Pelagibaculum spongiae: one gene and its partners. The protein of the gene in region 3 interacts with the protein of the main gene of each other region in a pairwise test. Links are inferred from orthologs where the notes say so. Each region holds a gene or a part of one and is shown on either strand. Other genes may lie near its edges.

Region 1 (10,088 bases), on a different replicon or contig from region 3:
CCTTAAACGCCAGATATAACAGAGCGACTAAGGAGAAGCTCGCTCTAATTGGCAAAGAATTAACTAAAGAGCTGACGGTAGAAAACAGAAATTCTTTAATGCAGCAGCGCCTAGCACTAACCAGCCCGTTCTATCACTTAAACCCAAAAACAGAGGAGTTGATCCCGGCGACAAAGTGGAATTTCACAACGTTCCTCGAAAGTATAAATTCTATTTGGGACATCATCGATGCTGGAGAAATTCCAGGCATTTTAAAAGCCATCAAAATTCCGGTAATTGCATTTCATGGCGATAGCGACCCGATTCCCTGCAAAGAAACATTTGCCTTTTTACGAAAGAATATTGACGACATTGAAACTCACGAAATAGAACAGTCTGGGCACTTCCCATGGCTAGAGCCAACTTCTCGCGATGATTTTTTGAAAGCATTAAAATTAAAGCTAGAAAAATAAAACACCAACACGACAAACAATACATTAAATTATGCTTGGCAGATATTGTTCAATAAAATACCAATACAAGTAAAGCCAATAAGACATAAAGATGAATATAGAATCGATGGAAATTCACGCAAACCGTTTACACAAAGGAACAATGGCAATTCTAGAAAAATTAACCGGAATGCCTGAGGACAAGATTCCATACCTCCCCATCATCGCTTGCTCAAAAGGAAAAACCCGCTGCTTCACCCCATCTGCGACACAAGGAGGGTCAAACCCTGAATACATAGCTTCCTACATCATCAACGGCGCATTCAGCCTTGAAATAAAGATGAAGTATTTACATGCATTGGAAACAGGCCATGAAATCAAAGGACACAAATTACTTGAGTTGTTTTCTGCATTAACTGATGAAACTAAACAATTTATCAGAGATGACATGTCTCGCATAACAAAGCAATCCCAACAATACAAAGAACTATCTCAACAGTTACGGCAACATGTAAAAAAATTCGAATGGGACGTACATAAGTTACTTTAAAACTCTGACCTTGCTTTTGAAAGATGGCGGTATTTGCACGAAGGGAAAGGAATGACATGGTTTGCAGGTTATGGTGAGCTACGAGAATGTCTAAGCAATAGAATTCAAGCCATCAAAAATAAAACAAAGCAAAAAAAGCCCGCTTTCTTGCGAAAGCGGGCTTTTAAAATTTGGTAGGACTACCCAGATTCGAACTGGGGACCTCTACCATGTCAAGGTAGCGCTCTAACCAACTGAGCTATAGTCCTAGATTGCTTCGCTGAGGCGACAATAGAATGCCTGTTCCGTCAGGAGCGAGGCGTACTATAATGAAACCGCCTCGCCGTGGCAAGCCTTTGCCAGCGCCTTTTTTGCACCCTTCATGACTTGATCGTTAAATAGCATGACGTAACCACCTGAGCTCAGATGATTCATTACATAAATTAACCGCTTGCTCAAATGCAAAACTGGCGTACTTGCCAGCACTTTACTTTTACACCCTTCATGACTTACCCACTAAAGAGCCAATCGTAACTGACTGAGTTCAGTTAATTCATTAGATAAATTGACTGCTTGCTCAAACTCAAAACTGGCGTATTTGCCAGCACTTTTTTTTGCACCCTTCATGACGTACCGGTTAAAGGGCGAGTCATAACTGCCTGAGTTCAGTTAATTCATTACGCATATTTGCTGCCTGTTCGAACTCAAAACTGGCGTATTTGCCAGCACTTTCTTTTGCATCCACCATGATCTGTTCGTTAAAGAGCAAGCCGTAACTGCCTGAGTTCAGATAATTCGTCACGCATATTTGCCGCCTGCTCAAACTCCAAATTAGCGGCATGAGCCAGCATTTGTTTCTCGGTCTGGGCAATTTTCTTATCTAGCTCTGCTGGCGAATGCACAATGTACTGGGCGGCAGTTTCTGCCACGGCACCGGAACGTTTTTTACTGTTTTTATTCCGCCCCTTGCCACCACCGACCCGCTGCATCACATCGGTAATTTGTTTTTTAATGCTACGCGGCGTAATGCCATGCACCTCGTTATAATCTTGCTGGACGATGCGGCGGCGATCGGTTTCGCTAATCGCTTTGCGCATCGAATCGGTCATCCGATCGGCATATAAAATACACTTGCCTTGCAGATTACGCGCCGCCCGGCCAATGGTTTGAATCAACGAACGCTCTGAACGAAGAAAGCCTTCTTTGTCGGCATCAAATATCGCCACCAGCGAGACTTCAGGAATATCGATACCTTCGCGCAACAAGTTAATTCCAACCAGTACATCGAACTCGCCCAAACGAAGATCACGGATAATTTCGATTCGTTCAACGGTTTCGATATCTGAGTGCAAATAACGCACCCGAATACCGCTTTCAGCTAAAAACTCAGTTAAATCTTCTGACATCCGTTTGGTCAGCGTGGTGATGATTACTCGCTCCTGACACTCAATCCGCAATTGAATTTCACCTAAAACGTCATCTACCTGACCGGTCGCAGGTCGCACTTCAACTTGCGGATCGAGCAAGCCGGTTGGCCGAACCACCTGCTCAACCGTTTGCCCGGCATTTTCCAGCTCGTAATTACCCGGAGTTGCCGAAACAAAAAGACTTTGCGGGCAGCGCTGCCAAAACTCTTCAATTTTAAGCGGCCGGTTGTCTAACGCCGATGGCAAACGGAAACCGTACTCCACTAGGGTTTCTTTACGCGAGCGGTCACCACGGTACATGGCACCGATTTGACCGATCATGACATGGGATTCATCAATCACCATCAACGCATCATCTGGCAGATAATCAATTAGGGTTGATGGCGGCTCGCCCGGCGCTGCACCACTTAAATGGCGCGAATAGTTTTCGATGCCCGAGCAATGACCAAACTCGGTCAGCATTTCCAAATCCATCTTCACCCGCTCATTTAAACGCTGGGCTTCGACCAATTTATTGGCTTTTTCTAAAATCGGTAATCGCTCGGCCAGTTCGGCTTTAATGGTTTCAATCGCCGCCATTACTTGCTCACGCGGTGTGACGTAGTGACTTTTCGGATAAATAGTTAATCGCCCTACTTTGCGAAGTGATTCGCCGGTTAAGGGGTCAAACCAACTGAGCCGTTCAATTTCATCATCAAATAATTCAATTCGAACCGCTTCTTTTTCCGATTCCGCCGGAAAAATATCAATCACATCACCGCGCACTCGGTAATTGGCCCGACCAAGCTCAACATCATTTCGAGTGTATTGCAGCTCGGCCAGTCGACGCAGAATTTTCCGTTGATCAATTTTTTCACCGACTGAAATATGCAGCATCATCGACATATAAGACTTAGGATCACCCAAACCATAAATTGCCGAAACCGAAGCGACGATAATGGTATCGGATCTTTCCATGATCGCTTTGGTGGCCGACAAACGCATTTGCTCAATGTGCTCGTTGATCGATGCATCCTTCTCGATAAAAGTATCTGACGCGGGCACATAGGCTTCTGGCTGATAATAATCGTAATAAGAAACGAAATACTCAACCGCATTTTCGGGAAAGAATTCTTTCATCTCGCCATACAATTGCGCCGCCAGCGTTTTATTTGGCGCCATTACAATGGCCGGCCGATTGGTTTGGGCGATGACTTGCGCGATGGTGTAGGTCTTGCCTGAACCGGTCACACCTAGCAAAGTCTGACTAGCCAAACCATCGTCCAGCCCTTCTAATAATTGTTTGATTGCTTCAGGCTGACCACCTGCAGGCTTAAAATCTGAATGAAGCTTGAATACACCGCTCACGATATACAACCACCTGTTTTGTTTGCCGAGCGCATCATATCTTCGTATGATCGAACGGTTTCGTTTCCATTAACCCGCAGTATGAGGATGCCGCTTTGAACCTGAAGCTTTCCAATCGAGTAAAAAACGTCAAGCCATCCCCCACCCTGGCAGTCACTGCCCGTGCCGCTGAGCTTCGCGCTTCTGGCAAGGACATTATTGGACTAGGCGCAGGAGAACCGGATTTTGACACGCCAGATCATATCAAAGAAGCCGCCGTTAAAGCGCTGGCCGATGGCAAAACAAAATACACCCCGGTTGATGGAACCCCAAGCCTAAAACAGGCAATCATCGACAAATTCAAGCGTGACAATGGTTTTGATTATCAAGCCAATCAGATTTTGGTTTCTTGCGGCGGCAAGCAAAGCTTTTTCAATCTGACCCAAGCGCTGATTAATCCGGGCGATGAAGTGATTATTCCTGCGCCTTACTGGGTTTCTTATCCAGATATCGTGCTATTAGCTGATGGTGTTCCTGTTGTTGTAGAAGCCCCGGTTGAACAGGCTTTTAAAATCACTCCAGAGCAGTTAGCTGCAGCAATCACTGAAAAAACTAAGCTGGTGGTCATCAACAGTCCATCTAACCCAAGCGGCAAGGCTTATACATTAGCCGAGCTGAAAGCTTTGGGCGAAGTACTGCTTCAGTACCCAGATGTAGTGGTTGCCACCGACGATATGTATGAACATATTTTGTGGGCTGACGAGCCATTCGCCAACATTTTGAATGCTTGCCCTGGGCTTTACGACCAATGCGTTGTAATGAACGGTGTTTCTAAAGCCTATTCAATGACGGGTTGGAGAATTGGTTATTGCGCTGGCCCTCAGCCGCTGATTGCTTCTATGAAAAAGATTCAATCACAAAGCACTTCTAACCCAACCTCAATTGCCCAGTGGGGCGCAGAAGCGGCACTTAACGGCCCGCAAGATTGCGTTAAAGAAATGCTGGAAGCCTTTGAAGTTCGCCACAAGCTGGTACTGGACGGTTTGAATGCAATTCCTGGGGTAAAAGCGATCCCTTCTGACGGCACTTTCTATAGCTTCCCTAGCTTCCATGAAGCAATGGAAAAGAAAGGCTTTAAGAATGATCTCGATTTAGCAGAGTATCTGTTAAATGAAGCCGGCGTGGCATTGGTTCCTGGTTCAGCATTTGGCACACCGGGTCATATGCGCCTGTCATTTGCCACTTCAGAAGCGATTTTAAATGACGCATTGGCAAGAATTCGTAAGGCACTGGAAGTTTAATTTAGCTTTCCTGACCTAAGAAACCTAACCTAGCGAAAAATTGCGAGCTCCGTAGGTCATCATGAGTAAAGCGAATGGCGACAATTTTTATTGTCACGTTTCGCTGCGCTCAAGGTGACCTACGATTAACACCTAAAAAATCGAACCAGCACTCTTGATACACATCTTGTTTTGTATACAAAAATACAACCTGCAACAAATCAAATACAACAGATTTCTTGTCACAGATTGATTCAATTCACTTGACCCACTTCGATTAGCAAGTAGAATATTTTTGTGCCCTTAAAAAGCACCAAGCATTCCCTGATAGCTCAGTTGGTAGAGCAAATGACTGTTAATCATTGGGTCACTGGTTCGAGTCCAGTTCGGGGAGCCAAATTTAAAAGCGAAGCCATGAGGCTTCGCTTTTTTTTGCTTGCTGTTTTCTTCTCTCTTAATAGCCCACCGCTTTAAATAACTCAGCTTCCAAAAAGTCAAAAAAATCATCTATCAACCCTGTCGAGAAAATATTGATACCAAAGCACACGGTTTGCCGCCAATGACCTGTAATCTGGCCTTATTTTGCATTACCTCAATTTCGATAACTGGTTAACTTTGTTGAATAACAATAAAAACAACAAAAGGAATTGTGATGAAGTATTTGCTCGCCATTTGCCTCAGCTTTTCTCTATTGGCCTGCGCAGGGTCAGATCAGAGCGATTCGAAAAATAGCCAAGGTGACGGCAACATCGACACTCCACCCATTGATTTAGTCAATCAACCTGTAGAAGTTCTTTTCGAAGAATCCGTAAAACCCGGCCACTGGCAAAGGGTTGAACTAGCCGACACTTATTGCGGTGACGGCAGCCAATACAAATTTTTTGTAAACCTAGATGCCGAGAGCGATGACTTGTTAATCGCCTTTCAGGGTGGCGGTGCTTGCTGGGATTACGAAAGTTGCACCGGTCAAAATGGTATCCGTGGCGCAGCTAACCCCAACGGCATTACCGACAATTTTATGAATTTCCTTGATATGGATAATGGCGGCAGTTTCTGGGGCGCTTCATCTCCAATGGTGCTGCAAAATCACCCGTGGCATAAAACCGAGCCAGCCAAGTGGAACAAGGTATTTCTTCCTTATTGTACTGGCGATGTGTTCGCCGGAGATAAAGAGCTCAGCTACCCAGATCCTACTGGTGAAAACCCTGATTTACAGTGGAAGCACGCTGGCGCAACCAATACATTACGAGTTATTGGCTGGCTAAAACAGAAATTCACTGAAGTTGATCGAATGATGACTTATGGTTGCAGCGCCGGTGGCGTTGGCGCGCTGGCTCATTACCAGTCATTGCGAAAGCACATCAATCCAAGAATCGGATTTATGCTAAATGACTCTGGCCCGCTATATCCAGCTCAATTAGGTGATAATAGCTGGCAACTACATCAGAAAATTGCCGATAGCTGGAATATCACCACCATGCTTAATGCCGTATCTGCTGATATTCCCGGTATTTCAACCGATAATATCGGTAATATAAATCAAGCATTGGCTATCACTTGGCCACAAGATCGATTAGCTCACACTCAATTTACCCGTGACGCTAATTATTCTGGTTATTCCTATGAGCGGTTTTTTAATCTTCAACCAGGTGACGAAGAAATCCACCGACTATGGGGTGAAGACCAACAAAATCTAATGGATATTTATGACCAATACGAAAACATGGCCTATTTTATTCCATATTTTCGCCCATTCAATGAAAGTCATTGCACCAGTATTCTTGACTTTACCGACACTCAAATCACCGGCACCGATAATGGTGACGGAAAAATGATGCACCTAGGCAACTTCATTAATATATTGCTTGATGAAACCCAGCCACTACAAAGTCACTTCGAAGCAGCTGACCCTGCAGAACTTGAGCGTAAGTCACTGTATTGGGAATTAATGATCGCCTTAACCGGCATCGGCGGCGAAGCACCTGCAGCAGACGAAGAAAGTCAAAGCTCTGGAGCAACTCAAGCCAAGAGCTTCACTCTTGAGCAGTTAACCGCTTTAGGGCCATATCGCCCACAAGAATAAATATTGGCTGAACAAAAAAAACGGGAGCTATTAAAGCTCCCATTTTTACGAGTCGCTTTTCAAAAATTAAAAATCAACTGGTTCCGACCAAACCATTTTCTCTTACTCGAAAAGTTTTCAGCATAATCACGATAATATCTCTAGCATCCATGCCAACCTGTTTGAGTTTGGGGTAATTGGCCATATCCACGGTGCCCTCCAATTCAATATAAGGTCTGGCGGTTGAGCCAACCTTTGCATCAGTAGTCACCCAGCGGAATTCCAGACCATCTTTTGCATAGCGAGCATCACTCAAAAACAAACGCCCTGAACGCCCTGCCAAATCCAGGCTTTTACTGGCAAAAAGACCGAGTAGCTTTTGTGCCATGCCGTAGTTTTCATTTAACTCTTCTTTGTTTCGCATCACTTTGGAAAGCATCTGAAAACGATCATTTTTACCATTCCAGTACACTGTACGATAATGAGTTTCACCGCCCGCTTTAGCGACATTTAATGTGAATTCAGGAGTTAAGCAGACCCCTAGCTGGTTATGCGGCCATGGTAAATAACGCATCGATTTAGGATGAACAGATATATCTCTGAGGTAATCTTCATACTTTCTCTTATAAACTTTATCTGCAGCAGGATAAACCCCATGGTAGTCGCCACCAATCGCACTTAAATTAACTGACTTGCCAATTTCCGGAAAGTCCATATAGAAATAGCCATTAAGGAAGTTATCCTTACTACCCGAACCGAACTCATCATAAAAAAAAGACTCACCAACAATAATCTGCGTATCTGGTACTGATTTTACCTGATAGTAACTATCATTACCTTTTTCACGATGAACATAGTCAAGCCACCTCTGGTAGCGATCATCACCAAGAAACAAGCCCTCTTTACCTTCATGCAGATCCTTCCAATAAAAAGAGATATCCCCGTTGCCATACATCACATTAGCCATCTCCATCGTATCGATCAGATCCATCTGATAACGACCCAAACAGACATTAGTAAAATCCAACCCTAAATCTTCATCAATCTGCTCATCCATAGAACCAGCACATCCTTGTAAAAAACAAACAAATAACAGCGCCAGTATTATTCTCATACCACCACCTGACATTTTGATTTATAAGACTCCCGCACAATCTCTTGAATACGAGATGTGATTTCCTTGGACACCTGATGATCAAGAAAAAACGTCTGATGACCTTCTTCAACCTTCAAACCTATTGAAATTAAAAAACCATTTTCAGATCTCGCGTCTCCTCCAGATCCTTTAGGTACCGTTCCATCACCACCAGCCCACGGTGGTAACAATTCAATCAAAGAAATACCTGGTATTTTTCCAGTTATACTTTCGCGACCAGCCCAATAACTTGAACGCAAGCTTGCTTTTTTGACTGCCTGGTAGTTCTTTTCTTCTTCTTTATTTACCACTTCTTTATTCCCTGCAGCAAAAAACCATTTATGATTATCATTGCTTATTATTTCCCATGAAGAATAATTACCACTACATCCACCTCGCTCCAACCAGATACAAACATCATAAGATGGCATTTCGGAATTCTCTGAGTAAAACATTGTCGTATCATTGTGAAACTTTCCTCCTAAAACACTCCAAAATCGACCTGCAGCAACTATTCTTCTCATGTAATTTTTCTTAACAAGCTCGATGTTTCTAGGGATCTTTTCAACCCCCACAGATATCAGCTCATCAGAAAACAATGAATACCACTGAGACGTGGTCTTATAAAAGTCATATATTTTCTCTCTTGGATAGGCATCAATCAGACTATGTTCTTTTTTATGACGATCAACTAACTTCAACCATTTGTAATCTGGCTGTATAGTTTGGTACAAATGATTTGGTAGCAACTCAAGTCCACCTTGGCAAAAAGCCAGCATTGCAGAAACTTCAGCAGCATTTTTACCTAACACAAAACCTACACCACCATCATAACCACAATGGGCATTTCGATAAGCTGTTGCAGCACCATTAGTCGGCATAGCACCATGAATCATAAAAACGGGAGCTATTAAAGCTCCCATTTTTACGAATTGCTTTTCAAAAATTAAAAATCAACTGGTTCCGATCAAACCATTTTCTCTTACTCGAAAAGTTTTCAGCATAATCACGATAATATCTCTAGCATCCATGCCAACCTGTTTAAACTTGGGGTAATTTGCCATATCCACCGTACCCTCCAATTCAATATAAGGTCTGGCGGTTGAGCCAATTTTTGCATCTGTGGTGACCCAGCGAAACTCCAGACCATCTTTTGCATAGCGAGCATCACTTAAAAACAAACGCCCTGATCGCCCTGCCAAATCCAAGCTTTTACTGGCAAACAGGCCGAGTAGCTTTTGTGCCGTGCCGTAGTTTTCACTGAGCTCCTCTTTGTTTTTCATTACATTTACATTAATTTCAAACCGATCATTTTTACCGTTCCACCAAACGGTTCGGTAATGCTTCTCACCACCAGCCTTAGCAACATTTAAAGTAAAATCAGATGTTAAACAAACACCCAGTTGATTGTGGGGCCAAGGCAAGTGAAGTAGACGATCCAGATCATCTTTCGCCGGATGCAGCAGTTTTTTAAATTTATTTCGGTATTCAGAATCACTTGCTAAAAAATTACCTTCCGTGCCAGACAATGCTAACCTGGCATATACTGCACGATTTAATGATGAAAAGTCTTTTAGCAAAAAACCTTTCAATAAAAACTTCTCACCCTCATCGCCATATTTATTTTCAAAAAATGTTTCAGATTCAATAACCCTAACATCATCACTCAACGGGTATGCCCTGTACTTCCTTCTAGATTCTTTCTGAATACTTTTTGACCATTTATCAAACCTTTCCCTGCCATCAAAGGTCAAACTTTCAGTCAGATTACTATCAAGATAAAATGAAACCGATCTGTTGCCATACATCAAACTGGACATTTTCAAAGTATCAATCAAATCCATCTGATAACGACCCAAACAGACATTAGTAAAATCCAATCCTAAATCTTCATCAAT
Region 2 (10,124 bases), on a different replicon or contig from region 3:
GATGGCAGCGATATTGTTTATCACGGCTATTTTGATATCGGTGTTGCAGTTTCTTCGCCTCGTGGTTTGGTGGTTCCGGTTGTTCGTAATACCGATCAAATGGGACTGGCAGATACTGAAAAGAAAATCATCGACTATGGCCAGCGTGCAACTAAGGGCGCAATTGCTCTGGATGAAATGCAGGGCGGTACCTTCACCATTACTAATGGCGGTACTTTTGGCTCGATGATGTCAACGCCTATCCTCAATCCGCCACAAAGCGGTATTCTGGGTATGCACGCAATTAAAGAGCGTGCGATGGTGGTTGATGGTCAAGTGGTTGTTCTGCCAATGATGTATCTGGCATTAAGCTACGATCACCGGATTATTGACGGTAAAGAAGCCGTTCAATTCCTAGTAACTGTTAAAGATTTGCTGGAAGAACCAGCACGTTTGTTACTGGATCTATAGGTTTTCGAGCGAGCTGAGGTTATTTCATGTCAGATCAATTTGATGTCGTCGTGATCGGTGCAGGCCCTGCAGGTTATGTTGCTGCAATTCGTGCTGCACAGTTAGGCTTGAACACCGCTTGCGTCGATAAATGGATTAACGCCGAGGGTAAGCCATCCCTCGGTGGCACGTGTTTAAATGTGGGTTGCATCCCTTCTAAAGCATTACTGGAATCTTCCGAGAAGTTCCATGAAGCACAAGAAGGTCTGGCGGCACACGGTATTAAATTATCCGCTGCGCCAGAAGTTGATGTACCCGCAATGATTGCTCGCAAAGACGACATTGTTAGTAAATTAACCGGTGGCATTGCCCAGCTATTTAAAAGTAATGGCGTTACCAGTATTGCTGGGCAGGCAAAATTGTTAGGTGGTCGCAAAGTTGAAGTGACCGATGCCGATGGCAATGTTCAACTGCTGCAGGCTGAAAATGTGATCATTGCAACCGGTTCTATCCCGGTCGATATTCCAGTTGCTCCAGCAAATGGCGATACCATTGTTGATTCTAGTGGCGCATTGGAATTCACCGAAATACCTAAACGTTTGGGTGTGATTGGTGCTGGTGTGATTGGTTTGGAGCTAGGCAGCGTCTGGCGCCGTCTTGGTTCAAAGGTTGTGCTGCTTGAAGCACAAGAAACCTTTATGCCAATGGCCGATCAAAAAGTAGCTAAAGACTTTCTTCGCCAATTAAAAGGTCAGGGTATGGATGTTCGCCTGGGTGCTCGGGTGATTAAATCTAGCCAGACTAAAAAAGGCGTCAAGGTTACCTATGAAGATAGCAAAGGTGAGCATACTTCAGAATTTGACAAGCTGATTGTTGCGGTGGGTCGCCGTCCAGTCACTCAGGCTTTATTAAGTTCTGAAGCAGATATTTTGCTGGATGAGCGTTCATTTATTCATGTTGATGATCAGTGCCGTACCAATCAGCCAGGTATTTTTGCCATAGGTGATGTAGTTCGTGGCCCGATGCTTGCTCATAAAGGTTCTGAAGAAGGTGTGATGGTTGCAGAAATTATTGCAGGCCGTCAGCGTCATATGAATTACGATGCGATTCCTTCAGTGGTCTACACCCATCCGGAAGTTGCTTGGGTAGGTAAAACCGAAGAAGAACTGAAAGCTGCCGGTGAAAAATATCGCGTTGGTCAGTTCCCATTTGCCGCCAGCGGCCGTGCTATGGCAATGAATGCCAATCAAGGTATGGTTCGTGTGATTGCAGATGAAACAACGGATCAGGTATTAGGCGTACATATCTGTGGCCCACAAGCGGGTGAATTAATCGCTCAAGCTGTGATCGCTATGGAAATGCAAGCTACTGCCGAAGATCTGGCGTTAACTGTTTTTGCTCACCCAACACTGTCTGAGGCACTGCATGAAGCAGCTTTGGCAGTTCATGGCGAAGCAATACATATGGCTGCACCGAGAAAAAAACGCTGATTGCTGCAGCGTTGATTGGTCAGTAATAAAAGCCAAGTAAGTACAATTTAATTCAAATAACTAATCGGAGCAGTTGCATGAACCTGCACGAATACCAAGCAAAACAACTTTTTGCTGAATATGGCCTTCCAGTCTCAGTAGGTCACGCAGTGGATTCCGCCGATGCGGCAGTTGAAGCAGCCAAAAAAATTGGTGGCGATAAGTGGGTCGTCAAAGCTCAGGTACATGCTGGTGGCCGTGGTAAGGCTGGCGGTGTAAAGCTAGTTAGCAGTGAAGAAGAAATTCGCGAATTTGTTAACAGCCAAATCGGCACCCGCTTGGTGACCTATCAGACAGATGAAAATGGCCAGCCGGTCGATAAGATTCTGATCGAAACCTGCACCGATATTGCCGATGAGCTCTATTTAGGTGCGGTGGTTGACCGCGCAAGCCGTCGTGTGACTTTCATGGCATCTACTGAAGGTGGCGTGGAAATCGAGAAGGTTGCGGCGGAAACACCAGAAAAAATCCTTAAAGCTGAAATTGACCCAATGGTTGGCGCTCAGCCATATCAAGCGCGTGAATTGGCTTATCAGTTAGGACTAGATCCGCAGCAAGTGCGTCAGTTCACCAAGGTCTTTATGGGCCTGTCGCAAATGTTCACCGATCTGGATCTGGCGTTGATCGAAATTAACCCGCTGGTGATCACTGAAGAAGGCAATATTCTTTGCCTGGACGGCAAGTTATCGGTTGATGGTAACGCGATGTTCCGTCAAGCCAAGCTTCAGCCAATGCATGATCCTAGCCAGGAAGATGAGCGCGAAGCGCTGGCTGCCAAATGGGAGCTGAACTACGTTGCTTTGGGCGGAAACATCGGTTGTATGGTAAACGGTGCCGGTTTGGCAATGGGTACCATGGATACCATTAAGTTGTTTGGTGGCGATCCAGCTAACTTCTTGGATGTTGGTGGTGGCGCAACCCGTGAACGGGTATCGGAAGCGTTTAAAATCATCTTGTCCGATGACAACGTAAAGGCAGTATTGGTTAATATCTTTGGCGGTATCGTGCGTTGCGATCTAATTGCTGAAGGTATTATTGGTGCGGTAGAAAGTGTTGGCGTTAATGTTCCAGTAGTAGTTCGTCTGGAAGGTAATAATGCACAGTTAGGCCGAGACAAACTCGCCGAAAGCGATTTAAATATTATCGCGGCTGAAAGTCTGTCAGACGCCGCTCAGAAAGTGGTTAAAGCAGCGGAGGACGTGGCATGAGCATCCTGATCAACAAGGACACTAAAGTAATTTGCCAAGGCTTTACCGGTGCACAAGGTAGTTTCCACTCTGAGCAAGCCATCGCTTATGGCACTCAAATGGTTGGCGGCGTTACGCCGGGTAAAGGCGGCCAAGTTCACTTAGGTCTGCCAGTATTTAATACGGTTGCTGAAGCAGTCGCAGAAACAGGCGCTGACGCAAGTGTCATCTACGTTCCTGCACCTTTCTGTAAAGATTCAATCCTTGAAGCTGCAAGTGCTGGCATCAAACTGATTGTTTGTATTACTGAAGGCATTCCAACGCTGGATATGCTGCAAGTTAAAATCCGTTGTGATGAATTAGGCGTGGTTCTAATTGGTCCTAACTGCCCGGGTGTAATCACTCCAGGCGAATGTAAAATCGGTATTATGCCGGCGGCCATTCACCTGCCAGGTAAAGTGGGTATCGTATCTCGTTCCGGTACTTTGACTTACGAAGCGGTCAAACAGACCACCGACCTTGGTCTTGGTCAGTCGAGCTGTGTTGGTATCGGTGGTGATCCAATTCCAGGTAGTAACTTCATCGACATTCTGCGCCTGTTCCAAGATGATCCTCAGACTGAAGCGATCATTATGGTGGGTGAGATCGGTGGTACTGCTGAAGAAGAAGCAGCTGAATTCATTAAAGCCAATGTAACCAAACCTGTGGTTTCTTACATTGCCGGTGTTACTGCACCAGCAGGTAAGCGAATGGGTCATGCTGGTGCGATTATCGCCGGCGGTAAAGGTACTGCAGCTGAGAAGTTTGCAGCACTTAACGCAGCTGGTGTTACCACCGTGCGTAACCTGAGCGAAATTGGTCAGGCAGTTAAAGACGTATTGGAAGCTTAATTTTTCCGATCGTTTGGTCGATGGTTTGACCAATAAAAAAATCCCCATTCGCCAAAGCGGATGGGGATTTTTTTGTTATCTGGAAAAAGTAATTTTCAGATAAAACTTCTAATTCTTAGCTTCAAGCTGCGCCAGAATTTCACCGGTACGCTTGTTGAACAGAACGATCTGATGCAGTTTAGCGCGTAAGCCATAGTATTGATCAATATGGCGTTTTGCTGAGGCAACGTTTAAATCACGGCTTTGCTGCCAGCTACCGGCGCAATGTTGTAAAGTTGGGCAAAAGCTCACAACCATTCTGGCGGTAATGTTAGCCGGATCACGCAGTTGAGGAATTAGTTTTTTAGGTACGGTCATTCGAATGTCGCGCCAATTTGAAACCAGTTTGCGATTTTTATCGGCAAATTGCAGCGCTGGGTACTTAATAAAAACTGCATAGTGCTTACCTAGGCTGGTAATGCTGGAAAGTACATTGGCAGGTTTATTTTGAGAAACGGGTGCGATGATTGTGGCATCTTCGCTTGAGGTCTGATCTGTAGCGAGTAAATCAGGTTGTACAAAAGGCGTCACGGTTGGTGCTGTAGTCGTTTGCTGAGTGAAGCTTAAAGAAGACTTCAAACGGATATGGTCGCCGGACAAGCTGCCAGGCATGGCAGAAAATGCTTTGTCTTTGTCTTTTAATAGATCAGCCATCGTCAAGCGAATCATGCCATTCTTCTTGATTTCCAGCGGCACTATCTGCTGATCGAAGTAAAACTTGGCTTTGGGAGAAAACGCGGCAACTGGTTGAAAGATGTCACCTTTTTGTTCAAACCACTGAGATGTAACTCGTTCTATGTCATCGGCAGAACGCTGAATAACCAATTCAGCTTTTTCTGCTGAGGTTGCAACTGCTGATACTAGAGTGAACATAATACCGGTCAGCACTGAGTTCCTTGTCCGCATTATTCTTTTCCTTTGCAAAACTATCTGCCCCATAAACATGAGTTTACTTAGTAAAGTGTGTCAGATATCTCCAGATATTACCAATAGTAGATAAATCGTCGAAATATATGACCGAACTCATAGCCCTTACTATTTTTGAGTCATTAATTGAGGTGTGAGGTTAATTGGTCATAGGGTTTCATGATAGTAGTATGGGCGCAGATTTTTAACCGATAGAGATTACAAATGAGCTCGTCAATCATTAGCGCATTTACCCACAACTTTCTGGGTCGTTCACCGACTTGGTATAAGTGGAGTATTTTGTTCTTTTTAGTACTGAACCCAATTCTAATGTTAATCAATCCCTTTGTTGCGGGGTGGGTTCTGATCGCAGAGTTTATCTTTACTCTGGCTATGGCATTGAAATGCTATCCGCTACAACCTGGCGGTTTATTGGCGATTGAAGCAATCGCATTGCATATGGCTTCAGCTGAAGCTGTTTACGAAGAAACGCTGAAGAACTTTCCAGTAATTCTGCTGCTGATGTTTATGGTAGCGGGCATTTACTTTATGAAAGACCTGCTTTTGCTGACTTTCACTCGCATTCTGTTGGGCGTGAAGTCAAAAGTGATGCTGTCGCTGTTGTTCTGCATCGTGTCTGCTGTTTTATCGGCATTCCTCGATGCATTGACGGTAACCGCAGTGGTTATTTCAGTCTGTGTTGGCTTTTATTCGGTTTACCACAAAGTCGCATCTGGTGTCGGTCAACATAATGATCACGATCATAGTAACGACAACAGCATAGAAACAGACAATCACCAAGAGCTGGATGACTTCCGTGCTTTCTTGCGTAGTTTGTTAATGCACGCTGCTGTAGGTACGGCACTGGGCGGCGTTTGTACTCTGGTTGGTGAGCCACAGAACTTGCTGATTGCTAAAGAGGCAAACTGGCAGTTCATTGAATTTTTCTTACGCATGGCGCCCGTAACCATGCCAGTGTTAGTCGCTGGTTTATTGACTTGCGTGGTTTTAGAGAAGGTTAAAATTCTCGGTTATGGCGCTTTGTTGCCAGAAAGAGTTCGTAGAATTCTAGAAGATTTTGATAAGGCTCAAACGATTAAACGTACCGATAGTGATCGGGCGCGTTTAGTTATTCAGGCATTGTCAGCAGCATTTCTGGTCATTGGATTGGCATTGCATATTGCAGAAGTAGGCTTTGTTGGTTTGGCAGTTATTGTCTTAATTACTGCATTTAGCGGTATTACCAATGAGCACCAATTAGGTAAGGCCTTTGAAGAGGCGCTGCCTTTCACCGCATTATTGGTGGTATTTTTTGCAATAGTTGCCGTGATTCATGAGCAGCACTTGTTCAAGCCAGTGATTGATTATGTATTGGCGCAAGATCCAGCTTCTCAGCCAGCACTGTTCTTTATTGCTAACGGCGTATTGTCGATGATTAGTGATAACGTATTTGTTGCAACGGTTTACATTGGTGAAGTGAAAACTGCCTTAAATAATGGTGTGATCGATCTGGAATTGTTTAATAAGTTAGCGGTAGCAATCAACACAGGTACTAATTTACCAAGTGTTGCAACACCAAATGGCCAGGCTGCGTTCCTGTTCTTGCTGACTTCGCCGATTGCTCCACTCATTCGTCTGTCATATGGCAGAATGATGTTAATGGCGCTGCCATATACCATCGTATTGAGTGTATTGGGCTTGGCAATGGTAATGGTCGCGGTTTAACCGATGATTACTATTTAGCGAGTAAGCTTGAAATAAAAAACGGGCCGAAGATTACTCTTCGACCCGTTTTTTGTTTAGAATTTTTGCTTATTTTAATCGATTATTGTTCCGAGACGATTTGCCAGATTGAGCTGCCGCCTGCGGCTTTGGCAACGGCTGTCATTCGTTTTTGGTGTTGCTCTATTTCACCCTCGGCGGCGCGAATAATTCGGGTTGCCGCTCGACCTTCTGGCAATTTCTGAGCTTCGCCGTTGCTAGATGTACTTTTAGATTGACCATTTTTATCTTGATCGGCGTTAAAACCGATTGATACCTGACCGCCAGTCAACATCAAATAAACGTCGGCTAATATCTCGGCATCGAGCAATGCACCGTGTAATTCACGTTTAGAGTTGTCGACACCTAGCCGCTTACATAATGCATCCAGGTTATTGCGCTGCCCGGGGTACATTTGCCTAGCCATCATCAAGGTATCGGTGATGGTACAGAATTGGTTGATCTTCTTATAACCGCCAACCATGCCTAGTTCATGATTCAAAAAGCCAACGTCGAACGCTGCGTTATGAATGACTAGCTCGGCACCATCAATGAAACGGACAAAGTCTTCAGCAATCGCAGAAAACAATGGTTTGTCTTTTAAAAACTCATCACTAATACCGTGAACTTCAAAAGCGCCTTGCTCAACATCTCGCTGTGGGTTGACGTATTGATGGTAAGTACGACCAGTGAACTTTCGGTTGATCACTTCAACGCAGCCAATTTCAATTAATCGGTTGCCTGCGGAGATTTCAATACCGGTAGTTTCGGTATCCAGTATGATTTTACGTTCGGACATTTAATAACCTAAATATATTGAAGCGCTGCGTCTGAAGCTAATTGGTCGGCGCGTTCATTTTGAGGGTGGCCACTATGACCTTTGACCCAGCGCCAATCTATCTGGTGGTCTTTGCAGGCTGAATCGAGCAGCTGCCAAAGATCAACATTTTTAACCGGTTGTTTGGCAGCAGTTTTCCAACCGCGTTTTTTCCAATTTTCAATCCAGCTGGTAATTCCTTGGCGAACATATTGAGAGTCAGTGGTTAGAATCACTTTGCAAGGTTGTTTGAGTGCTTGTAAAGCAAAAATAGCTGCAGATAACTCCATTCGATTGTTGGTGCTTTCCTTTTCACCACCAAAAAGCTCTTTTCGATGCTTTCCATAACGCATTACTGCACCCCAGCCTCCCGGCCCAGGATTTCCCTTGCAAGCGCCATCAGTAAATATTTCTACCGTTTTCATTTTCGAGTCAATCCGCCTAATTGAGAACCACCAACCGTTAGTGGTGGTAAACGCCGTCGCCATTTTTGTTTAATGGGTGTAATCGGATAAGCCGTTTTTTCTGCCAACACACAATACATACCACTGAACGATGGCTGAAAGCGCAAAATAGCTTGCTCCATTGTATCGCGTACCGGTGATGTTTCATCACTATGATCGGGTGGGAAGGGCAGGTGCCAATGCAAATTAAGCTGACGCATATTTAATAGCGTTAGCCAGTCTTGTAGGCGACTAACAGATAGCATGTTTTTGCTACCAGGAAAGCCTTTTCTGGTGATATTCCAGCAGCGCCAAAAGCTAAACGGGTTAAAACCCGCAATCAGTAATTTTCCGCCGGGAATTAAACACCGGCAGGCTTCACGCAAAAGTTGCTGCGGATTATCCGTATAATCGAGCGCATGATCTAGTACTACTAAATCAATCGACTCAGTCTGGTAAGGTAAATGCTCATCACCAATAATGTTGGCGGTTTTGGTCGGAGACAGGCCAAGCTGATGATGAAATCTGGCACGTATCGGACTGCAGTCAAGGTACTCAGGTTGATGAAAAGCAACCGAGACCATGTAGTAGCCAAAACTGTCGAGTAAATGATCCGACAGATATAAATGCTCAAGGTCAAGATAATGTACACCTGCAGGTGAGTTTAACCATTGCAGGTATTGGGTAGTTTTGTCAGCCTTTGTGCTGGTTTCCATGTGTTCTCGGGGTAAACTTTTGCAAGTACTCACGCTTCCAGCTTTTAATGATAACTACATCTGGCTGCTTGTCGAATCAACAGCGACAGTCGTGGTTGATCCAGGCGATGCTCAGCCGGTTATTGCCGCGCTAGATGAGTTGCAAAAACCTTTGTCGGCAATTTTGGTCACCCACCATCACTGGGACCATGTCGATGGTATTGCAGAGCTAGTCGAAAAATATCAATGCCCAGTGTATGGCAATACGCGCGTGTCGGCGGATTATTTGCTTCAGGGTGGAGAGACACTGGATATTGCAGGATTGTTGCAAAAAGTTCAGGTACTCTCGGTGCCGGGCCATACTTCAGATCATCTGGCTTACCTAATTGGTGAGCGACTGTTTAGTGGCGATACCTTGTTTTCTGCCGGTTGCGGTAAATTATTTGATGGTACAGCCCAACAGTTATTGAACTCTCTGGAGCAAATTTGTGCGCTGCCAGAGCAAACGTTGATTTATCCAACCCACGAATACACCCAGAACAATTTGCGTTTTGCCAAAGCGGTAGAGCCAGATAATGTCTGGGTTGATCAAAGAATTGAGCAGGCGTTGCAACTGCGTGGTCAAGGTTTGACCACCTTACCGGTCAGGCTGGTCGATGAGAAACGTTACAATCCGTTTCTTCGGTCACGGGAAAATAGCGTAAAAGTTGCTATAGAAAACCATATTGGCCGGTCATTAAATCAAGATGTTGATTTTTTTGCCGAGTTGCGACGCTGGAAAGATAATTTCTAATAGGGAAGTATTTTGAGAAGGTCGACGTATTTATTGCCGACACTGGTTTTATCTGTATTGATGCTATCTGCTTGTCAGGATCAATCAGTAAAGCCGGGGGAGCACCAACCTGAGTTAGTTAATAACCAGGTCGAAGTATCGCAGCAGCCATCAGTTATTGAGCAGCAGTCTGAATCAGACTCAATCGCTATTGAACCTGCATTACCTGAAATCAAACCAGACCCTGTCACACTGGAAATGGTTCAGCCGTTATTTGGTCGAGCAGATGGTGATTTATGGCGGCAACTCGCTTTTAATTTCACCTTGGCAACTCACACACATCAGGCGAGAGTGAAGAATCAGGTCAACTGGTATGCCAAGCACCCCGCTTATTTGAATCGTGTTTCTGATCGGGCTTCGCCTTATTTGTTCCACGTTGCTCAAATGATTAGTGATCGTAAACTGCCCCCAGAATTAGCATTGCTGCCAATTGTTGAAAGTGCTTTTGATCCATTTGCTTATTCATTCGGTCGTGCTTCCGGTATTTGGCAGTTTATTCCTGGTACTGCGCGCCATTACGGATTAGAGCAAGATTGGTGGATTGACGAAAGACGCGATATTCACCGCTCGACCGATGCTGCATTAACTTACCTCGA
Region 3 (11,301 bases):
GAGCGAAACGGGCAGCAATAATTTTGCCTTCAACGCCCCGCTCACCGAACCCGCCAGGCACCAAAATCGCATCCATTTGCTTGAGTTTATCTGTGCCTTCATATTCCAAAGATTCAGAATCGATATAGCAAACTTCCACTTTGGTTCTGGTATGAATACCAGCGTGACTCAAAGATTCGGTTAAAGATTTGTAGGCATCGGACAAGTCCATATATTTGCCTACCATGGCGATTTTTACTCGCGATGTTGGGTTGAGTTGTGCATCGACAACTTGTTCCCATTCGCTCAAATCTGCCGGCGAGCATTGTAAGCGAAAACGATCAACAATAAGCTGATCCAGCCCCTGATCACTTAGCATTTGCGGAATTCGATAAATAGAATCCACGTCTTGGCAAGAAATAACCGCTTCTTCATCCACATTGGTGAACAAGGCAATCTTACGGCGCTCATTACCTTCAACGCCACGCTCACTCCGGCAAACCAAAACATCTGGCTGTATACCAATAGAACGCAGTTCTTTAACAGAATGCTGAGTCGGCTTGGTTTTGATTTCGCCAGCAGCGCCAATATACGGCACCAATGTTAAGTGCAAGAACATGGTGTTTTTGCTGCTTTCTTCGACTCGCATTTGGCGAATGGCTTCCAAAAACGGCATCGCCTCAATATCACCTACGGTACCGCCAATTTCAACCATGGCAATATCAGCACCAGCAGCGCCAGCACGCACTCGACGTTTGATTTCATCGGTAATATGAGGAATAACCTGAACCGTGCTGCCGTTATAATCACCACGACGCTCTTTACGAATAACGCTCTCGTAAACACGGCCAGTAGTGAAGTTCTGTTTTTGGGTCATTGTGGTACGAATGAAACGTTCGTAGTGACCTAAATCGAGATCAGTTTCGGCACCATCTTCGGTTACGAACACTTCGCCATGCTGATAAGGACTCATAGTCCCTGGATCTACATTGATGTAGGGATCCAGTTTCAGCATAGTGATCTTCAGGCCTCTAGCCTCCAGAATGGCGGCAAGGGAAGCGGCGGTAATACCTTTACCAAGCGATGAAACGACACCACCGGTAACAAAAACGTATTGAGTCATGAGAAGCCCTGAAAAACCAATAAAAACGAGTGGAATTCAAGGAAGGGCATAATACCGAAATTTATTGGCAGGCTCAATTGATCCCAGTAGGCAAAGCTGAGAAATCACACAAAATTTTATAATTAACATTGTCAGTTCTGGTTGCCATTTTAATCCCTGCAATCGCTACAAGCCCCTGATCATCAACAATTAGCGGCCAATAGTCTCGATACCAAAGTGGTATTCCTGCTTGATTCATTAACCGACCAACTGACTCAAATCTACCGCTTGTTGAGCACTGCAACTTTAGCCCGGTAACCCCAAAAACCAGCCTTAACTCAACGTTTGGTAACTCGTTACCTTGCGCTGAAAGCTCAAAAGATTCTGTAGTCAATATTGGCTGCTGCTGCGGGTTCCAAAAACTATTTTGCGCCTGTTGCTGTAATTGCTCGATTAACCGACCTTCAACTAACCAAAGCATTTGCCCATAACAGGCCATAAAACTGCCGTCGGTTAAATCCTGCCGAGGGCTTGCGGTGCTATTAGCCGATTTCAACTGACGAACAAATTCCTGCAAACGAATTTCTGGCAAGCTTCTTTGGCCCGCCTGACTGAGCCAATAACGCAGCAGGTTGATCAAACGATCATCGTCTAGCTGTTGCAATGGTTTTAAGTCCAGCCGATTGCCCGGCAATAGAACCTGCGCTAAATCCTGATCGGCTAATTGATCTAATAATCGGTTCGCTTGCTGCATTCGCCGGGCGGTAGCGCTCAGCACCCGATCAATTCCCTGCCATTGCTGACGGATTTGCGGCAGAAACTGATTGCGAATCAAATTACGCCGAAACAAATTTTCAGCATTTGATTCATCTTCAATCCATTCGATGGATTGCAGCTTTAACCATTCAGTTAACTGCTGCCGTGGCAGATGCAATAAAGGTCGCAGTAAATAACCCGAAGCAAACATTCGCCAATCGGCCATTGCCGATAAACCTTTGACTCCGGCACCACGGAACAATCGTAGCAATAATGTTTCTGATTGATCTTGCAGGTGATGACCAACTAACAAAGCATCATCCGGCTGCATTAGCTGGCTAAAAACCTGATAACGGGCATCACGCGCCAACTCTTCAAGGCTTTGTCTTGGCTGGGGGTTTAACTGGACTGAAACGGATTTGAATTCGATCGATAACTGCTCGGCCTGATGCTGGCAATGCTGCTGCCACTGGCTAGCATTTTCAGAAAGTTGATGATTAATATGCACCGCCAGCAATTGCGACTTGGGCAACAACTGAGCAGCGAGATGAAGCAAAGCAGTGGAGTCTCGACCACCACTAAAGGCGATCAGAAATTTATGGGGAGCAACTGGCAGGGCATTTAAAATGCCCTGCAGTTGTTGTTCGAACTGGGTTACTAGCGAATCAGATGCCATATCCCATCAGTCGCTGATAGCGACGATCCAGACGTTCCTGTTCAGTTAATGCTTTGATCTCGGCCAGAGAAGTGCGCAATGCATCTCCTAAGCTAGAAGCCATCGCCTGGGGCTGGCGATGTGCACCGCCCAATGGCTCAGGTACGATTTGATCGATCAAACCGTTATCTAATAATTTATCAGCGGTCAGGCCCATTGCTTCTGCGGCATCCGAGGCTTTTTCGGCGCTCTTCCACAAAATGGTAGCGCAGCCTTCTGGTGAAATAACTGAGTAGGTGCTGTTTTGCAGCATCATTACCTTGTCACCCACACCAATTGCCAAAGCACCACCAGAACCACCTTCGCCAATTACCGTACAAATGACCGGTACTCTCAGCTGAGACATTTCTCGAAGGTTACGGGCAATCGCTTCACTTTGACCGCGCTCTTCAGCGCCAACACCTGGATAGGCACCTGGAGTGTCGATAAAAGTAAAAATTGGAATACCAAACTTGTCGGCCATCTGCATTAGACGCAAAGCCTTGCGATAACCTTCAGGCTTAGGCATGCCAAAATTACGCTCTACCTTAGTTGCAGTATCGCGACCTTTTTGATGACCAATGATCATCACAGGCTGATCATCAAAACGAGCCAATCCACCAACGATTGCCTTATCGTCAGCGTACATACGGTCGCCATGTAACTCTTGGAAATCGGTAAATAATTCTTCGATATAATCCAAGGTATAAGGACGCAATGGATGGCGGGCCAATTGGCTCACCTGCCATGCGGTCAAATTTGAGAAAATTTTCTCAGTCAGGGTACGGGCTGATGCTTCAAGCTTACTGAGGACCTCGGTAATATCACCCTCAGTGTCGTTACCTATCCGGCGAAGCTCTTCAATTTTTGCTTCAAGCTCAGCGATAGGCTGCTCAAAATCCAGAAAATTCAGATTCATTGATACACTCTATGTTGTTGGTCGTGACGCCTCACGGCCTACCCCGAATAGTCAATTTTGCAACGCTTACGACCGAGTAACTCTTCTAGTTGATGCAATAATTCATCATCTAGATTGAGCTTCCAGTCTTCGCTCGCCGCCAGACTACCAATTGCGCTATGGCCTTGATAATCAAAACGGACACTGCACTGGCCATTCGTATGTTGTTCCAGTAATGATCGTAGCTGCTCCAAACTTGCCGGAGTCAACTCACCTTGCTTAAGAGAAATTCTCAAACAACGCGCATGGGACGATCTTGCTTCAGCCATCGAATGCAGTTTCTTAACCTGCATTTTTTGACCGCCACTGAAGTCGTCATGGACTACTTCACCGTCGATCACTAATACTTTATCAACCGCCAGTTTTTCAGCGTTTTTGTCATAGTCTTCACCAAAGATCGCAACTTCAATTCTGCCGCTACGATCATCCAGCGTGACAAATGCCATTCGCTTACCGGTCTTGGTCAACTTGGTTCTAAACGCAAGAACCAGACCCGCAATAGTAACACTAACTCCCCGAGCAGGCTTTAAATCTGCAATCCGCTGACACCGCATCCGCTTCAGTTCAGGCAGATAATCATCAATAGGGTGGCCGGTCAGATACAAGCCTAGCGTTTCTTTTTCACCATGCAATCGCTGCTGTTGTCGCCAGGCTGGAGCTGCTACAAACTGCGGTTGTTCGGCATCTGCCTCACCAAAGGCAACTGCACCAAACAAGTCATTTTGCCCCAATGCAGCGGCTTTTGCTTGCTGTTCTGCTGCTTTGATTGCACCTTCTAATGTCGCCATTAAACGTGAGCGAGAATCAAAGACTTTTAATCCTTGTTCAACCGGTGCCAACAAATCTAATGCGCCAGCACGAATCAAAGATTCTAGTACCCGGCGATTGGCTTTTTTCAGGTCGATCCGATTACAAAAATCAAACAGATCTTTAAATGGCCCGTTGGTTTGTCGTTCATTAACAATACCTTCAATCGCGCCTTCACCTACCCCTTTAACCGCACCCAGACCATAAACTACTTGATCTTGCTCGTTGACGGTAAATTTATAGGCCGAGCTATTTACGTCTGGCGGCGTGACGGTCAGTTTCATGTCACGACAATCTTCGATCAAGATAACTACTTTTTCAGTATTATCCATATCCGAAGAACAAACCGCTGCCATAAAGGCTGCTGGATAGTGCGTTTTAAGCCATAGGGTTTGATAAGAAACCAATGCATAAGCAGCAGAGTGAGATTTGTTAAAACCATAACCAGCAAACTTTTCCATTAAGTCAAAAATAGGGCCCGACAGCTCACGACTAACATTGTTTGTCTCAGCACCATCTTGGAAAAGAAGTCGCTGCTCTTGCATCACCTCGACTTTCTTTTTACCCATTGCACGACGCAATAAGTCAGCACCACCCAATGAAAATTTCGCCAATACCTGGGCAATCTGCATCACTTGTTCTTGGTACAGAATAATGCCGTAGGTGGGTTCTAAAACCGGCTTCAAGTCTGGGTGTTGATAATCGGCATGCGGGTAAGCAACAACTGCCTTTCCATGCTTACGGTTGATAAAGTCATCTACCATGCCCGAGCCCAAAGGCCCCGGCCGGAACAACGCTACCAGTGCGATAATATCTTCAAAACAATCTGGCTGAAGTCGCTTAATCAGATCCTTCATACCGCGAGATTCCAGCTGGAAAACTGCGGTGGTACAGCAGTCTTTCAATACCCTAAATGATTTAGGATCTTCCAAAGGAATCCGGGCGATATCGATTAAATCTTCACCGATTTGTTTTTTCTTGGCATTAATTATTTCCAATGCCCAATCGATAATGGTCAGGGTTCTTAGACCCAAAAAGTCGAATTTAACCAATCCGACCGCTTCCACATCATCTTTGTCTAGTTGGGTGACTAAGCCACCACCTTCACCATCAGAAAGCAGCGGGGTAAAGTCAGTTAACAGCGAAGGAGATATTACAACACCACCGGCGTGTTTGCCGGTTTGCCGGGTAATACCTTCTAGCGACAAACCCATATCAAGCAGTGCAGTGACTTCTTCGTCGTTGTCGTATAAATCTTTTAGCACTGGCTCCATTTCCAGTGCTTTGGTCAGCGTCATGCCTAAATCAAACGGAACCAGTTTAGTAATTCGATCAACAAAGCCATACGGATGACCTAATACACGGCCAACATCTCGAATAACGCCTTTTGCTGCCATGGTGCCGAAAGTGGCAATCTGAGAAACACTCTCCCGGCCATAAGTATTGGCAACATATTCAATCACCCGGTCACGACCTTCCATGCAAAAGTCGATATCAAAATCGGGCATGGAAACCCGCTCTGGATTCAAAAATCGCTCAAACAGCAAGTCATATTCAAGCGGATCCAAGTCGGTGATTTTTTGCGCGTAGGCCACCAATGAACCAGCACCAGAACCACGACCTGGCCCAACTGGCACGCCGTTATCTTTAGCCCACTGAATGAAGTCCATTACGATTAAGAAGTAACCGGGAAAACCCATCTGACAGATAACATCGAGTTCAATCTGTAAACGCTCATCGTAGGGCTTTCGAATTTCAGCAAAGTTTTCTGCATTCCGGTCGAACAGAAAATCTAATCGTTCTTCCAAGCCATCCCAAGAGACCTTGCAAAAAAACTCATCAATCGTCATGCCTTCTGGAATCGGATAATTCGGTAAATAATAGGTGCCTAATCCAATTTCGATATTACAGCGTTTGGCAATTTCAACACTGTTTTCTAGCGCCTCAGGGATATCTGAAAACAGCTCGCACATTTCTGCTTCACTACGAAGATACTGCTGCTGGCTGTAATTTTTTTCTCGGCGCGGGTCGTCTTGCGTTACGCCGTCATGAACACAAACTCGAACTTCATGGGCGTTAAAATCATCGGCTTTAAGAAAGCGAACGTCGTTAGTCGCCACTACCGGTACATTGTTTTGCGTGGCTAAGTCGACCGCGGCAAATAGATATTCATCTTCATTGGGTCGGCCGGTTCGCTGCAATTCGATATAAAAACGATCAGAGTAAAGCTTTTGCCAATGCGCCAGCAAACTAGCGGCTAATTCTGGTTTTCCTGATAAAAGCGCCTGGCCAATATCACCCTCTCTGGCACCAGATAGTACAATGACATCTTCATTTTCATCGTCCAGCCACTGGTATTTAATCAATGGCAAACCGGTTTGCTGACCTTCGATATAAGCTCTGGAAATAAGCCGGGTAATATTTCGATAGCCATCGGCAGTCATTGCCAGCAAGGTCATACGAAATGGATGATCTTGGTCTTGCTCGTTTTCCAGCAAAATATCGACGCCACAAATAGGCTTTACACCTGCGCCCATCGCTGCACGATAAAATTTAATCAGGCCGAAAAAATTGCAGTTATCGGTTAAGGCAACTGCGGGCATTTGTTGCTCGGCGCACATCTTGACCAGCGGCTTAAGCCGAACTAGGCCATCCACTAATGAATATTCAGAATGTAAGCGAAGATGTACAAAACGAGGGGTCATGAAAAGACTCTTGTTTCAGTGGTCAGCCTGCAACCGGTCGAAAATTAACAATAGGATAAAAAACTATTTAATTACCATTCAAAAACTTAGCTATTGGCTTAAAACCTCGACGATGAATGTCACAAATACCCAATTCGTCTAGTGCCAACATGTGCTGTTTGGTGCCATAACCCTTGTGTTTCTCAAAGCCATAACCTGGATATTTTTCAGCCATCTCAACCATTTCACGGTCGCGCGTGACTTTAGCTAAAATCGATGCTGCAGCAATCGATTGTTCAGAATCATCACCACCAATAATGCATTTACTCGGATAAGGTAATTCCGGTGCCCGGTTACCATCAATCAAAACCAATTCTGGTTCGATGGTCAATCCTGCCACCGCTTTTTGCATTGCTAGCATGGTGGCATGCAAAATATTCAACGTTTCAATTTCTTCTAGCTCACAACGAGCCACGCAATAGCTCAGTGCTTTTTCACGAATTTCATCGAATAAAAGCTCACGTTTTTTCTCAGATAATTTTTTGGAGTCACGCAAACCCTCAATTGGGTTTTCTGGATCTAAAATCACCGCTGCGGTCACTACTGGACCAGCTAAAGGGCCACGCCCTACTTCATCGACACCTGCAACTAGCATGGTTGTTCCTCTAATAATTGAATAACCGCTTGTGCTGATTTTTCACTGGCGTCACAACGCAACGCTTTTGCGATATCGGCAAAGTTCTGTTTTAACGCATCTGACGATTTAGCATCTAACCAATGATTGACCACCTCGGCTAAAGGTTGCGCTTCCACTTTAGACTGCAACATTTCTGGCAGTAACTCAGCTTTTTTCAAGATTTTTTGCCCGAGTAAATTAGGCAAGCTGAAATGGGTTAAATCGATAATTCGAATAAATATCTGGTGGCTAATCGCGGAAAATTTGTAACAAGGCACCATTGGCCGACCAATGAGCAACCCTTCCAATGTCGCGGTGCCCGATGCCATTAAAACAACATCACTCGCCGCCATAATGTCTCGCGATTGACCGTCAAAGAGCGTTAGCCCCTCAACAGATCCAGCCTGTTGTAGTGCTGCTTCAAATAAACGTCGGCATTTCTGATTTGCTAGCGGCACGGCAAATTGAATACCCGGTTTTTGCTTAGCCAGCAATTGAGCCGTTTCAATAAATGGACGCGCCAAATATTTAAGCTCACTGCCGCGGCTGCCCGGCATAATCGCAACCACTGGCTGATCAACCACCAAACCCAGCTTGCTTCTAGCAGGCTGCTGGTCATCAATCACCTTTAATTGATCCGCCAAAGGGTGACCAACAAAACAATGCTTTATTTTGTGCTGCTTATAAATATCTGTTTCAAACGGCAGCAAGCACAGCATTAGATCAACCGCTTTAGCAATTTTGAAAATACGCTTTTTACGCCAAGCCCAAACCGAGGGGCTGACATAATGCACCGTTTTTATTCCGGCCTGTTTAAGCTTGGTTTCTAGCCCCAAATTAAAATCTGGCGCATCAATGCCAATAAATACATCCGGTTTTAATTCGAGCAGCTGCTGAACTAATTGCTTGCGCATTGCCAACAACTCTCGCAATCGGCCCAGCACTTCCCACAAACCCATCACCGATAATCGCTCCATCGGATAAAGACTTTTTAAGCCTTGAGCTTGCATATCGTCACCACCAATACCAACAAACTCGGCATCGGGATAACGTTTCTTAAGGGATTCAATCAGGCCAGAACCTAAAATGTCACCAGACATTTCGCCTGCCACCATGGCAATTCGCATTGTTCCTCCTGATTTAGCGATGATTTATTGCGGAGTCGTGAAGCGGGAAAAGCAAACGCCTTCCAAGAAGGAAGGCGTGAAATTTTTTTAGCGGGTTATGCCACGCTCGGTACCTTTGATGAATTCGGCGAAGTACTGAACTTCGGAAAATTCATCGGCAAACGGCTGCATAAATTGTAACGCTTCATCCAACGGCAATTTTTTACGGCCATACAGCGACATGTAGCATTTCTTTAAAGCAGAAACTGCTTCTTTAGAAAAACCACGCCGCTTAAGACCTTCAAAGTTCAGACCACGCGCCGAACCTTCTTCACCATGTGCCATTACATATGGAGGAATGTCTTTATGAACCCGGGTGGAAAATGCAGTGAATGCATGGGCGCCAATTCGACAGAACTGATGCACTAAAGTGAAGCCACCTAAAATTGCGTAATCATCCATACTGGCATGTCCTGCCAGTGATGCGTTATTCGCCAGAATACAATGATTAGCAATCGAAACGTCATGGGCTAAATGCACATACGCCATAATCCAATTGTCATTACCAATTTTGGTGACACCACCATCTTGAACCGTGCCACGATTAAACGTAACAAATTCACGAATAGTATTTCGATCACCAATTTCCAGTCGCGTAGGCTCCCCAGCATATTTTTTATCCTGGGGATCTGCGCCTAAAGAGGCGAACTGGTAAATTTTGTTTTGCTTCCCGATTGAAGTCGGCCCTTCAATGACTACATGGGAAGCAATATCAGTGCCGTCGCCAATTTCAACACCGGCGCCAATAACACTGTAGGGGCCAACCCTTACATCTCGGCCAAGCCGAGCATCAGGGTCAATAATTGCCGTAGGATGAATCAAAGCTCAATGTCCGTCTCTGCACAGGTAATTTCAGCCTTAACTGCCAGCTCACCATCAACTGTAGCCCGGCAGTCAAACTTCCAGATTCCGCGTCTATCTTTGGTATATTCAACTTCAAGATGCAGCTGATCACCTGGCACTACTTGACGACGGAAACGCGCACCATCAACACCGGTCAGCAAATAACTAGCACCTTTTTCTTCATTTCTGGATTTCAAGATTTCAAAGCCAAGCAGTGCACATGCCTGAGCCATCGACTCAATCATTAACACACCAGGCATTACAGGATATCCTGGAAAATGCCCCTGAAAGCAAGGCTCATTAACCGTCACATTTTTGATCGCCACCAGCTTTTTATTCTCAGTAATAGAGATAATTCTATCGATCAACAAAAATGGATAGCGATGTGGCAGCACTTCTTTAATCTGGTTTACATCAATTAACACGAACTTTATTCCTCAGAATCTTTCAATTCGGCAAGAGATTTTTGTAACTCGCTAATTTGGCGAGCCATTTTATCTAAATGTCGGAATCGAACAGAATTTTTTAACCAGTCGCGGTGTGGCTGCATAGGTGTTGGAGATGCATACATTCCTGGCTTATTCACTGAACGGCTTATCATGGTCATTGCCATAACATGAACATCATCCGTCAATTCAAGATGACCAGAAACGCCACCACCACCAGCAATCGTACAACGTTTGCCTAAAGTGGAACTTCCTGCAACACCAGATTGACCTGCTAAAGCACAGTGATCTTTTATTTGGACATTATGTGCAATTTGCACCTGATTATCGATCTTGACGCCGTTACCAATAATGGTATCGGTTAATGCACCTCGGTCAATTGCAGTAGCAACACCTACTTCAACATCATCACCTAAAGTGACACCACCTAATTGATGAATTTTGACCCAGCGCCCCTGCTCATTAGCGAAACCAAAACCATCTGCGCCAAGTACTGATCCGCTATGCAATATCGCACGCTGACCAACTTTGACATCATGGTACAAGGTAACCCCATCCCATAAGCGACAACTCTCACCTAGGACTGAATTTTGACCCACAGAACAGCGGGCACCAATCATACAGTTATCGCCAATTCGTGCACCGGAGTCGATCACAGTAAATGCGCCAATGGTCACATTGCTTCCTATTTCAGCATCTTCGGCAATTACTGCCGAAGGGTGAATTAGGCCATTGGCTTTTGGCGCGGTATCAAACAAGCGAGTTGCCATAGCAAAACCCAAATATGGGTTTTGCATTTTCAATACGGCGCAAGGGGCTTGTTCTGCTTGATCGGGGTGAACAATGACCACCGACGCTTTGGTTTGCTCTAGCTGAGACTCATATTTCCGATTAGCCAGAAATGTCATCTGGCCAGCAGTGGCTGTTTCCAAAGTCGACAACCCAGTAATTTCCAGCTCGCCATCACCCACTAATTCTGCCTCAAGCTGCTGGGCAATATCAGAAAGTTTCATTACTTGGCTGCCTTTGACGCATTTAAACGTTCAATAACTAAATCTGTAATATCTAGTGATTCATCGGCAATAACTGCTACACCTGTTTCATTTAAAATCAGGTCTAGTTTTTTCTCTTTAGCTAATTTTTTTAATAATGCACGAACTTGCTCACCCACTTTAGCTTGTTCGGTATTT

What was found.
Region 1: the proteins of dnaE (region 3) and DC094_RS00770 interact in binary tests that used the Escherichia coli proteins (3 or more experiments, as listed by UniProt). The link is inferred for Pelagibaculum spongiae from one-to-one orthologs.
Region 2: the proteins of dnaE (region 3) and dnaQ interact in binary tests that used the Escherichia coli proteins (3 or more experiments, as listed by UniProt). The link is inferred for Pelagibaculum spongiae from one-to-one orthologs.

The regions. Positions count from the first base shown.
Region 1 is NZ_QDDL01000001.1:167,715-177,802, forward strand. Bases 3,107-5,921 are described here. They hold DC094_RS00770 (pyridoxal phosphate-dependent aminotransferase), read left to right. Parts: upstream 3,107-3,829; coding sequence 3,830-5,014; downstream 5,015-5,921. Other genes in these bases: uvrB (excinuclease ABC subunit UvrB), read right to left, coding at 3,107-3,734; DC094_RS00780 (pectin acetylesterase-family hydrolase), read left to right, coding at 5,646-5,921. Outside these bases: DC094_RS00750 (alpha/beta fold hydrolase), read left to right, coding at 1-452; DC094_RS00755 (hypothetical protein), read left to right, coding at 544-981; more of uvrB, read right to left, coding at 1,719-3,106; more of DC094_RS00780, read left to right, coding at 5,922-7,076; DC094_RS00785 (hypothetical protein), read right to left, coding at 7,150-8,169; DC094_RS00790 (hypothetical protein), read right to left, coding at 8,166-9,113; DC094_RS00795 (hypothetical protein), read right to left, coding at 9,144-10,088. UniProt on the Escherichia coli protein: Shows aminotransferase activity with methionine and histidine as substrates, and to a lesser extent also with phenylalanine.
Region 2 is NZ_QDDL01000003.1:164,329-174,452, reverse strand. What follows is about bases 5,674-8,524. They hold dnaQ (DNA polymerase III subunit epsilon), read right to left. Parts: upstream 7,541-8,524; coding sequence 6,806-7,540; downstream 5,674-6,805. Other genes in these bases: DC094_RS09660 (class I SAM-dependent methyltransferase), read right to left, coding at 7,980-8,524; rnhA (ribonuclease HI), read right to left, coding at 7,549-7,983; nhaB (sodium/proton antiporter NhaB), read left to right, coding at 5,674-6,705. Also shown: odhB (2-oxoglutarate dehydrogenase complex dihydrolipoyllysine-residue succinyltransferase), read left to right, coding at 1-450; lpdA (dihydrolipoyl dehydrogenase), read left to right, coding at 477-1,919; sucC (ADP-forming succinate--CoA ligase subunit beta), read left to right, coding at 1,997-3,166; sucD (succinate--CoA ligase subunit alpha), read left to right, coding at 3,163-4,035; DC094_RS09680 (hypothetical protein), read right to left, coding at 4,144-4,980; more of nhaB, read left to right, coding at 5,206-5,673; more of DC094_RS09660, read right to left, coding at 8,525-8,717; gloB (hydroxyacylglutathione hydrolase), read left to right, coding at 8,737-9,489; DC094_RS09650 (lytic transglycosylase), read left to right, coding at 9,502-10,124. UniProt on the Escherichia coli protein: DNA polymerase III is a complex, multichain enzyme responsible for most of the replicative synthesis in bacteria. The epsilon subunit contain the editing function and is a proofreading 3'-5' exonuclease.
Region 3 is NZ_QDDL01000011.1:13,136-24,436, forward strand. What follows is about bases 3,289-7,316. They hold dnaE (DNA polymerase III subunit alpha), read right to left. Parts: upstream 7,002-7,316; coding sequence 3,489-7,001; downstream 3,289-3,488. Other genes in these bases: accA (acetyl-CoA carboxylase carboxyl transferase subunit alpha), read right to left, coding at 3,289-3,450; rnhB (ribonuclease HII), read right to left, coding at 7,069-7,316. Outside these bases: pyrG (CTP synthase), read right to left, coding at 1-1,102; tRNA lysidine(34) synthetase TilS, read right to left, coding at 1,176-2,513; more of accA, read right to left, coding at 2,503-3,288; more of rnhB, read right to left, coding at 7,317-7,635; lpxB (lipid-A-disaccharide synthase), read right to left, coding at 7,629-8,783; lpxA (acyl-ACP--UDP-N-acetylglucosamine O-acyltransferase), read right to left, coding at 8,871-9,644; 3-hydroxyacyl-ACP dehydratase FabZ, read right to left, coding at 9,641-10,090; lpxD (UDP-3-O-(3-hydroxymyristoyl)glucosamine N-acyltransferase), read right to left, coding at 10,096-11,124; DC094_RS18720 (OmpH/Skp family outer membrane protein), read right to left, coding at 11,124-11,301. UniProt on the Escherichia coli protein: DNA polymerase III is a complex, multichain enzyme responsible for most of the replicative synthesis in bacteria. This DNA polymerase also exhibits 3' to 5' exonuclease activity. The alpha chain is the DNA polymerase catalytic subunit.